DNA from 3 places in the Colwellia sp. PAMC 21821 genome. Region 2 is predicted to be linked to each of the others. Evidence: predicted binding sites of a transcription regulator. Region 2 holds the regulator's gene; each other region holds the start of a gene.
What was found. The regulator LexA, encoded in region 2, represses DNA repair genes until DNA is damaged. The targets are predictions, from matches to a motif close to TACTGTATNNNNATACAGTA.
Positions count from the first base shown of each region.

Region 1: the regulator LexA is predicted to act here: its motif matches at 2,003-2,022, upstream of A3Q33_RS11845 (YebG family protein).
Region 3: the regulator LexA is predicted to act here: its motif matches at 1,442-1,461, upstream of ruvA (Holliday junction branch migration protein RuvA).

Region 1 is NZ_CP014943.1:2,769,689-2,772,979, forward strand. Features, by position in the region: gene dbpA (ATP-dependent RNA helicase DbpA) at 1-1,216, shown strand, start outside; gene A3Q33_RS11840 (DUF3718 domain-containing protein) at 1,331-1,681, opposite strand; gene A3Q33_RS11845 (YebG family protein) at 2,145-2,540, shown strand; gene A3Q33_RS11850 (M48 family metallopeptidase) at 2,652-3,291, shown strand, end outside.
Region 2 is NZ_CP014943.1:2,115,953-2,119,243, reverse strand. Features, by position in the region: gene coxB (cytochrome c oxidase subunit II) at 1-1,294, opposite strand, end outside; gene lexA (transcriptional repressor LexA) at 1,838-2,452, opposite strand; gene A3Q33_RS08920 (cupin domain-containing protein) at 2,734-3,099, shown strand.
Region 3 is NZ_CP014943.1:3,213,468-3,216,758, forward strand. Features, by position in the region: gene aspS (aspartate--tRNA ligase) at 1-712, shown strand, start outside; gene ruvC (crossover junction endodeoxyribonuclease RuvC) at 850-1,377, shown strand; gene ruvA (Holliday junction branch migration protein RuvA) at 1,505-2,122, shown strand; gene ruvB (Holliday junction branch migration DNA helicase RuvB) at 2,231-3,235, shown strand.

The DNA.
Region 1 (3,291 bases), 650 kb from region 2:
ATTTGGTCTTGGCCTTTTGAATAAACTACAAGTTAAAAAGTTTAGAATTCAAACCTTGGTACTATGCCCTACACGCGAGTTAGCCGACCAAGTAGCGAAAGAAATTAGAAAGCTTGCTAGAGCGGTTCATAACATAAAAGTGCTTACCTTATGTGGTGGTACACCGTTTGGACCACAAGTAGGTTCATTGGAGCATGGCGCGCATATTATTGTTGGCACACCAGGGCGAATAGAAGATCATTTAGGCCGTGGGACTTTATCATTAGAACACGTGGACACCCTGGTTTTAGATGAAGCTGACCGCATGCTGGATATGGGGTTTCAGGCAGCTTTAGATAACATCGTTGCTAAAATGCCAAAGCAACGACAAACGTTATTATTTAGCGCTACGTTCCCGCAACAAATTCAAAAAATAGCGAATAGTTATTTGCAAACACCTGCTGTGATTAAAGTAGAGTCAAGCCATGAAAGTAGCACTATTTCACAGCACTTTTATCAGGTAGAAAATGATGAAGATCGCCTAACCGCTATCCGATTACTGCTACTAACTCATCAACCCGAGTCGAGTGTAATCTTTTGTAATACCAAAATAGAAACGCAGAATGTGGCGAATAAATTGGCTGCTTATGGTTTTGGTGTCGTAGCATTGCATGGTGATTTGGAACAAAGAGATCGTGATCAAACATTAGTGCGCTTTTCTAACAAAAGCGCCTCAATACTGGTTGCTACTGATGTTGCCGCCCGTGGTTTAGATATTGAAGCGCTTGATGCGGTATTTAATTACCATATTGCGCATGACAGTGAAGTGCATATACACCGCATAGGTCGCACCGGTCGTGCAGGCAGCACAGGTTATGCATTTTCATTATTTAATAAAAAAGATAGCTATAAAATTGGCTTATTGGAAGATTATTTAGAGCGAACTATTGAAGGTGAAGAGTTACCGAGTAGTGAAGCTTTAGAGCGAAATGTATTTACGCCAAAAATGACCACGATTCAGATCGATGGTGGTAAAAAACAAAAAGTCAGACCAGGCGATATTGTTGGTGCACTTACGGGTGAAAATGGCATAACATTTGAACAAGTGGGTAAAATTCAATTAGGCGCTAATTGGGCATATGTAGCGGTAGAAAAATCGGTAGCGAGAAAAGCGTTAAACAAGTTAACGCATGGCAAGCTAAAAGGCCGTACTTTTAGGGTTAAAGAATTAAAGTAAGTAGTTACTAAGTTTAATGCCATAAGTTATAAAAAATAACATCACAGGTGCCCAGCTGAAAATTGAGCATCTGCGGTGTTACATTATTAATTTTAATACCAACCTCCTTAATTTTTACAACTGAAAATTAACCTGTATCTTTTCAATTTTAGCGACATCAATTATCTTAACGTTACCGATAACACTGCGTTGTAAGCGTGCCGCGGTTTTATTTGCGCCGTGTTTTTGTGCGAAACTGATAATATCTTCGCCGTTACACATCACCTTCATTGCGAGTATTTTGTTTCGTAAATTATAAGAGTCAGCTGTTTTTTGAAACTGATTAACGTTATTAGTTAATGTAGATTTACAGACGTCAATAAGGGCTGTTTCAATATATTTATCCATGGCATAGCTATTAAAACTGACAATTGATAAAACTGAACAGGTGATCGCGGTAGTAGTGAATAATTTGAATGTGTTCATTTGGCTCTCCGTATACAATTAAAAATTTATTTACGCTGTGTACACTTTTAATAGTGACGTATTCGCGATAAAAAGTTGTAAAGAAGAGCGGACTGAATGTAAAAGTTAATCACTAGCAATAGTGGCTAGTACCTATGGTAATATTTTGTTTTTATAACATAAAATTTTTATAGTAAACCGGTTTGATGACATTAACTCTTACATCTATGGGTGAACTTTGAAACATTATCGTATAGACATGTTATATATCGTAAGATGGAACACATGAAATTTATGTTGGCAGCTAACATTTTCTGGTAATTTTATAAAATCAGGGTATGATACTGGTAATATGTACAGTCTTTACTGGCCTGAATTGGCATACTTTTATAATTTAGAGCTTAGAGCTTAGAAATTAGAATAGGTCTGCTTTTAGTTGGGCAGTAACGAATTGAATTTGGTAAATAGTAAATAAGGGATAACAATGGCAGTAGAGAGTCGATTTGTCGTCATAAGACAAGGTGTGGAGGTAGAAACATTCATGGATAAAAAAGCCGCAGACGAATATGATAAAATGCTCGATATGGCAGATAATTTATCTGAAATGTTTGAACAAGCACCTGTCGAGCTTTCTGAAAGTATTCGTGAAGAACTCAGTGTTTATTTAGCCCAAAATCGTGATGACGTGCTGGTAGCTTTACAAGCTAAAAAAGCTAAAGCAACGAACACTAAAGCCGTTGTTAGTAGCCCGAAAAAGACTAAAGCAGAAGTGGCCGATGAGGTTGTTGAAGCCGACAGTGTGAATACAACTGAGAAAGTAAAAAAGGCCAAATCGCCTAGCGCTAAAGCAAGTAGTAAAACTAAACCTGTGGTAGCTTAAGCTTATATTTAGATGCTGGTCAGCGAAAAGTTAGCTAGTGTTTAACCTTGTTTATCCCTAATCGAGGTTGTTTTTTTCATTTGTTATTGGTTAATTTTTTATGGTGGTGTTTTGGAATATCAGCTAATACGAAGCGCGCGGAGAAAAACTATTGCCTTGCAAGTAAGCAATGCACAAATTATTGTTAGGGCACCAAAGTTTGTCAAAACAGCGTACGTTGAAAGCCTTATACAATCTAAATTGTTGTGGCTAAAACAAAAGGTTGCAGAACAACAGCACCATACCTTATTAAACCCTACTTTTACTCAACAACTTAGCAACGAGAATGCTCATAACAAACCATCAATCTATATTGATGGTTTGCCGCATAATATTGTCATTGCTTACGGGCCACAAAATGTTATTCATAATAAGCAGGATCAAAGCTTAACCGTGGTGCTCAATGCTCGTTATGCATCATACAGTTTGCACTCAGAACTTACGGTAACGAAAATTAAAACGCAAATTGAAGGCTGGTTTAAAGCGCATGTTGAAGATTATATTCAGCAAAATCTTATAGGTTTTTCTAATAAAATGTCGCTATATGCGTCATCGTTTAAAGTGAGAAAATATAAAGCACGCTGGGGAAGTTGTAATAGTCGTAGCGAATTAAGCTTTAATTACTTATTGAAAATGCTGCCAACCTGGGTGGTTGACTATGTCATCATCCATGAGTTATGTCATATCAAACACATGGACCATTCGACAAAAT
Region 2 (3,291 bases):
TCATGTAGACTTCTTCACCCATCGTCATCAATTCATCTTGGCTATAAACCTTTGATAAATCTTCTGCAGGGATAATATCAGCCACAACTTCTGTAACTGTCTCAGTAACATTTTCAACCGCTGCTTCAACAGTATCTATAATACCTGCCGCTGCACTACCAGAAGCTGCTTGAACATCGGCAGCTTGAACAGCTTCACCGGTATTATTACCCCAAGCATTACGCTCATAAGTCACAACAGCTGCGATTTCTTTTAAGCTCAGTTGCTTGCCATAACCTTGCATGCCGGTGCCAGCTTTACCATTGAAAACAATATCTATGTGCTCGCTAGCAGGACCTGTTGTCGCAACAGCACTACCTTTAAGCGCTGGAAATGCTGGTGGTAAGCCTTGGCCACTAACTTGGTGACACGCTGCACAATATGCGGTGTAAGTTGTTTCACCTAGTTGCATCAATTCTTCTAAAGGAACTGAAGCATTTAACGATGCCGCTTCTGCAGCTGCCGCGTTAGCCTTCAACTCTTTCTGTTCATTAAGCCAAATGGCGTAATCAGCTTCAGATTTCACTTCGACAACTATCGGCATAAAACCATGATCTTTACCACATAGCTCAGCACATTGGCCGCGATAAACACCAGGGTCATCTACCTTAGTCCAAGCTTCGTTAATAAAACCAGGGTTAGCATCTTGTTTTACAGCAAATGCTGGAACCCACCAAGCATGGATAACATCATCAGAGGTAATAACAAAACGTACTTTTTTATTGGTTGGAATAACTAAAGGACGGTCAACTTCTAGCAGGTAGTTTTCACCTTTCTCTGCTGAAGTACCATCTTGGTTTTCGTATTGGTCACGTGGCGTAGAAAGTACCGAATAAAACTCAAGGTCTTGATCAAAGTATTTATAATGCCATTTCCACTGAGAGCCGGTTACCTGAATAGTTATATCTGCATCATCGTTATTTTCCATATCAATGAGCGTGGTAGTGGCAGGAACAGCCATAGCGATTAGAATGACGACAGGAATAGCCGTCCAGAGAATTTCTACTTTTGTGCTTTCATGGAAGGTTGCTGGTTTAAAGCCTTTTGATTTACGGTGAAACACCATAGACCAAAACATAGCACCAAATACCACAACACCAATAGCTGTACAGATATAGAGAACCAACATATGTAAATCGTATACGTCTCTACTAACTTCCGTAACACCTTTGGTTAAGTTCAGCGACATATCTGCCCATACCGAACTCGACAACAAGCCCCCTAGCAACAGCAAACCTAGGTTACGTCTTTTCACTCGACATCTCCTTCACCCTTTTAAGGCAAAACAACACGACTTCACGATGAAGGCCGACTATTTTGCGCATACATTTATTATTATTTAAGTGACGCATTATTCAACTACTGTCAATTGCGCCCTATTGTTATGTTTGTACGTTTTCTAGACTAGAATTACTTAAAACTTGATCGGGGTCAATTTAAAATTTCAAAAGCATGTAAAATAAAAACCAATAAATACAATAGAGTAATAACCCTAAACAGAGTGATACGTCCATTTTCACTGGGGTTAATCCAATGTTTATTTTTTGTTCAGAGGGTGTTTGTTGTGCTGAATAATAAATATTCAACCACAGAATTAGTTGTATAAAAAACAGGCTACTAGCGTTATTTATTGGCTAATAATAGAATTGTTCAGGACAAAAATACATCTGGTGCTAGAAAAACGATTAAACGAAAGGAACATGCAGATTTAAACAAGCTATTTAAAAAAAACACTCATTAAATCTGCGTGATATGGATTAGGTGAATCGCAAAAAATCTACCGTGGGCGCATGGTTATTTACATCCAATCTGCTGCGCGAATAACCCCTACAGCTAGGCCTTCAATGTTAAATTGTTGTGACTTTAAATCGACTTTGATTGGCGAAAAATCTTCATTTTCAGCATGTAAATAAACCACATTACCTTCACGTTTAAAACGCTTAACCGTAACATCGTCTTCAACACGAGCAACAATAACTTGGCCATTTTGTACGTCAGTGGTTTGATGAACAGCGAGCAAATCGCCATCTAAAATGCCGATATCTTTCATACTCTCGCCATTAACGCGCAATAAATAATCTGCCGGAGGATGAAATAAACTGCCATCAATTTTATAATGCTGCTCAACATGTTCTTGTGCCAAAATTGGCTCACCTGCCGCGACTCGGCCGATAAGGGGTAAACCATCTTCTTCAATAAACTCTTCTGCAAGACGAATGCCACGAGAAGTACCAGGTAACATCTCAATATAGCCTTTCTTAGCTAGCGCTTTTAAATGTTCTTCTGCTGCATTGGCCGATTTAAACCCAAAGTTAGTCGCTATTTCGGCACGAGTTGGCGGCATACCCGTATCCGAAATTTTTGCTCTGATCAGATCAAATATCTGCTGTTGTCTAGGTGTTAAAGGGCGCATTTTTATTCCTTAAGCGACTGAAGAGTAAGCCTGTGTTTTTACACAGTATTACTGTTATTCTATACAGGCTTTATGGAAACGCAAGAAATTATTGCGGAGAGATTGAGCAGTTTTGTAAATTTAAATGTGAATTTTAATAATAACTTTCTGTTTATTTTACTTCAAATAATTAAAAACACTTTTAAAACAATAGCTTTTCTTATTTAAGTGAAAAATTTGTAGTTTATCAAACGTGAGAATTATGTAATATTAAAAGCTTAAATTAAGCCCTAGGAGCTAAGATGAAGTCAAAAGTAATCAACTTTAAAGATAAGTTTAGCCAATTTTCTGAGCATTGGTCACCGCGTGTTATCGCTGAAATGAATGATTATCAATTTAAATTAGTGAAAGTAGCAGGTGAATTTGTGTGGCATGACCATCCAGAAACAGATGAGGTTTTTATTGTCATTGATGGCGTTCTTACTATTGAATTTCGAGATGGACTTGTCACCTTATCGCCTGGCGAAATGTTTGTGATCCCTAAAGGTGTTGAACATAAACCCGTCGCTAAGGCTGAATGTAAAATTATGATTGTGGAGCCAAAAGGCGTAGTGAATACTGGTGATGCGAACAGTGATCTAACCGCTCAAAATGATCTATGGGTATAAATCCAATTGGCTTGTAAAATAAATAAAATATCAAAATAAATAAACAAACTTTAAACTTACTACTTCTATTTTCACAAGTATATTTTTGCAGTGTTGTTACCTTGTTGTATTTAATACCATTAAGTTATTAATTAGCATAATAGAGCACAGTGGCTGAATTTCATCTTTTAAGATAAAATAATTTAACTATTA
Region 3 (3,291 bases), 1.1 Mb from region 2:
TGATGCAGGTCTTGAAGGTTTGCAATCACCTATCTTAAAATTCTTAACTGAAGAAGCGGTTAATACCTTATTAGATCGCACGAATGCTAAAACCGGCGACATTATTTTCTTTGGCTCAGACACTTATAACGTAGTGACTGAATCATTAGGTGCACTGCGCCTTAAAATTGGTGAAGACCTTGAATTATTAGAAGGTGAGTGGAAACCATTGTGGGTTGTTGATTTCCCAATGTTTGAAGAAGCAGATGGACACATGCATGCTATTCATCATCCGTTTACCGCTCCGACTAACTTAACGGCGGCTGAATTAGAAGCTAACCCAGTAGGCGCGTTATCTGATGCTTACGACATGGTACTTAATGGCTGTGAATTAGGCGGTGGCTCTGTACGAATTCATAATCAAGATATGCAAGCAGCCGTATTCCGTATTTTGGGTATTAGTGATGAAGAAGCACAAGAGAAATTTGGTTTCTTACTCGAAGCATTACAATATGGCGCGCCTCCTCATGCAGGTTTAGCGTTTGGTTTAGACCGGTTAGTGATGTTGATGACAGGTGCAAGTTCAATTCGTGATGTTATGGCATTCCCGAAAACAACGACCGCTGCTTGTCCTTTAACTAATGCGCCAGGCCATGCAAACCCTGCACAGCTGAAAGAATTAGGCATTGCTTGTTTAGAAAAAGAAACTGATACTGACGAAAAAGCAGAATAACTTTCGTTTCAGAATTTTTAATATTGATTGAACACTTAATATTAAAAACAGTTAAAACGCACGAATGAATGCTACTTAGGCTTTATTCGTGCGTTTTTTTTCAATTGCTCTTAAATAATTATTAAAGGTACTTTGTAGTGAGTATTATTTTAGGCATAGATCCTGGTTCACGTTTAACGGGCTACGGTGTTATTAAACAGCAGGGTCGAAATTTCATTTATTTAGGCAGCGGCTGCATTAAAGCAACGGCTGCAGGTGAAGATTTAGGCATGCGTTTGCAAACCATTTTTGCTGGCGTGAGTGAGATTATCTTACAATTTCAGCCGGACATGTTTGCTATTGAACAAGTGTTTATGGCGAAAAATCCTGACTCAGCGTTAAAGCTAGGGCAAGCCCGAGGCGCAGCAATTGTTGCGGCCACTAATAATGGTTTAACAATAGCAGAATACTCGGCCAGACAAATTAAGCAATCAGTTGTGGGTACCGGCGCGGCAGATAAAACGCAAGTGCAGCATATGGTAAAAACTATTTTGAAATTACCAGGCACGCCACAAGCAGATGCGGCAGATGCATTAGCCGTCGCACTTTGTCATGCGCATAGCCATGATTCGATCAGTAAATTATCAGGCCAAGCCAGTAAAACCGTGCGAGGACGGTTACGTTAGAGGTTAATTGCCTTTACCTTGTTGAAAATTCCACCTTGATTCAAATAATTCATGGCTTAAACTTTACTGTATAAATATCTAGTGGTATGGTGACCTCATATATCATATCAAGTAAAAAGGTTAAGCCGTGATTGGACGTTTACGTGGCATATTAATAGAAAAAATGGCTCCCGAAATTTTAATCGAGTGTCATGGAGTTGGCTATGAAGTAACCATGCCAATGACCAGCATTTATGCGCTAGGCGAAGTTAACCAAGAAGCAACCTTATATACCCATTTTGTTGTTCGTGAAGATGCACAACTACTCTATGGTTTCGCTAATAAAGTGGAACGAAGACTGTTTCGCTTATTGATCAAAGTTAATGGTGTTGGACCAAAACTAGGCTTAGCTATTTTATCCGGCATGTCTGCCGATCAATTTGTCAGTTGTGTCATCCATGACGACTTAACCACGATTGTGAAAATTCCGGGTGTTGGCAAGAAAACAGCAGAGCGTTTGTTGATTGAAATGCGTGACAGATTAAAAGATTGGCAAACTGACAGTAGTGATGCACTCGTTCGTATGATGCCTACAGATGTTAACCAAGCCAATGCGTTTGTTAGCGATAACCGAGGTGATGCTATTAACGCTCTAGTGTCTTTAGGGTATAGTCAACAACAAGCAGATAAAGCGGTGAAGTCAGTATTTGAAGCTGATAAAAGTAGCGAAGACTTGATCCGCAATGCTTTAAAAGCGATGTTATAGATTAAGCTAATTCAAATTAAGCTAAACTAATTTAAGTCATATGACGGTAATTTATTTGTAAATAGTACCGTTTAGCGTGTAAAGCCGTAATTTTCCAAAGAGTAATACATGATAGAAGCAGATCGATTAATTGAACCAATAGCTAGCCGTGAAGATGAAACGGTTGACCGAGCTATTCGGCCAAAAATGCTGTCAGATTATACTGGGCAGGAACATGTAAAGTCTCAAATGAATATTTTCATAGCTGCTGCATTGAAAAGACAAGAGCCGCTGGATCATTTATTAATATTTGGCCCGCCAGGTTTAGGTAAAACGACTTTAGCCAACATAGTGGCTAATGAAATGGGTGTAAGCATTCGTACAACCTCAGGACCTGTGTTGGAAAAAGCTGGCGACTTAGCGGCATTACTGACGAACCTTGAAGAAAATGACGTTTTGTTTATTGATGAAATTCATCGCTTAAGTCCGGTAGTAGAAGAGATTCTCTATCCTGCTATGGAAGACTATCAGCTAGATATTATGATAGGTGAGGGGCCTGCAGCACGCTCCATAAAGCTTGATTTACCCGCCTTTACTTTAATTGGCGCAACTACTCGCGCTGGATCGCTAACATCACCACTTCGCGATCGATTTGGCATAGTTCAACGGTTAGAATTTTATAACACGCAAGAGTTAACTGAAATTGTGATGCGTTCAGCCCATTTTTTAAATTTAGAAATTGCTCAAGCGGGGGCATTTGAAGTAGCAAGGCGCTCCCGTGGTACACCACGTATTGCTAATCGACTATTACGACGAGTCAGAGATTACGCTGACGTGAAAACCGACGGTATTGTCAGTAAAGCAACGGCTGCTAGTGCTTTAGATATGCTAGAAGTCGATAATGAAGGTTTCGATTTAATGGACCGTAAATTACTTGAAGCGATAATTAATAAATTCGGCGGTGGTCCCGTTGGCCTAGATAATGTTGCCGCTGCCATTGGTGAAGAACGTGAAACGATTGAAGATGTAATTGAGCCTTTTTTAATCCAGCAAGGCTTTCTACAGCGAACACCGCGGGGGCGAATTGCCACTAGTCGAGCTTATCTACATTTTGGCCTAGACTTTCCAAGCTAACGACTTAGCTTGTTTTTTACAAAGGCACCTTCGGGTGCTTTTTTACGTTTAATAGA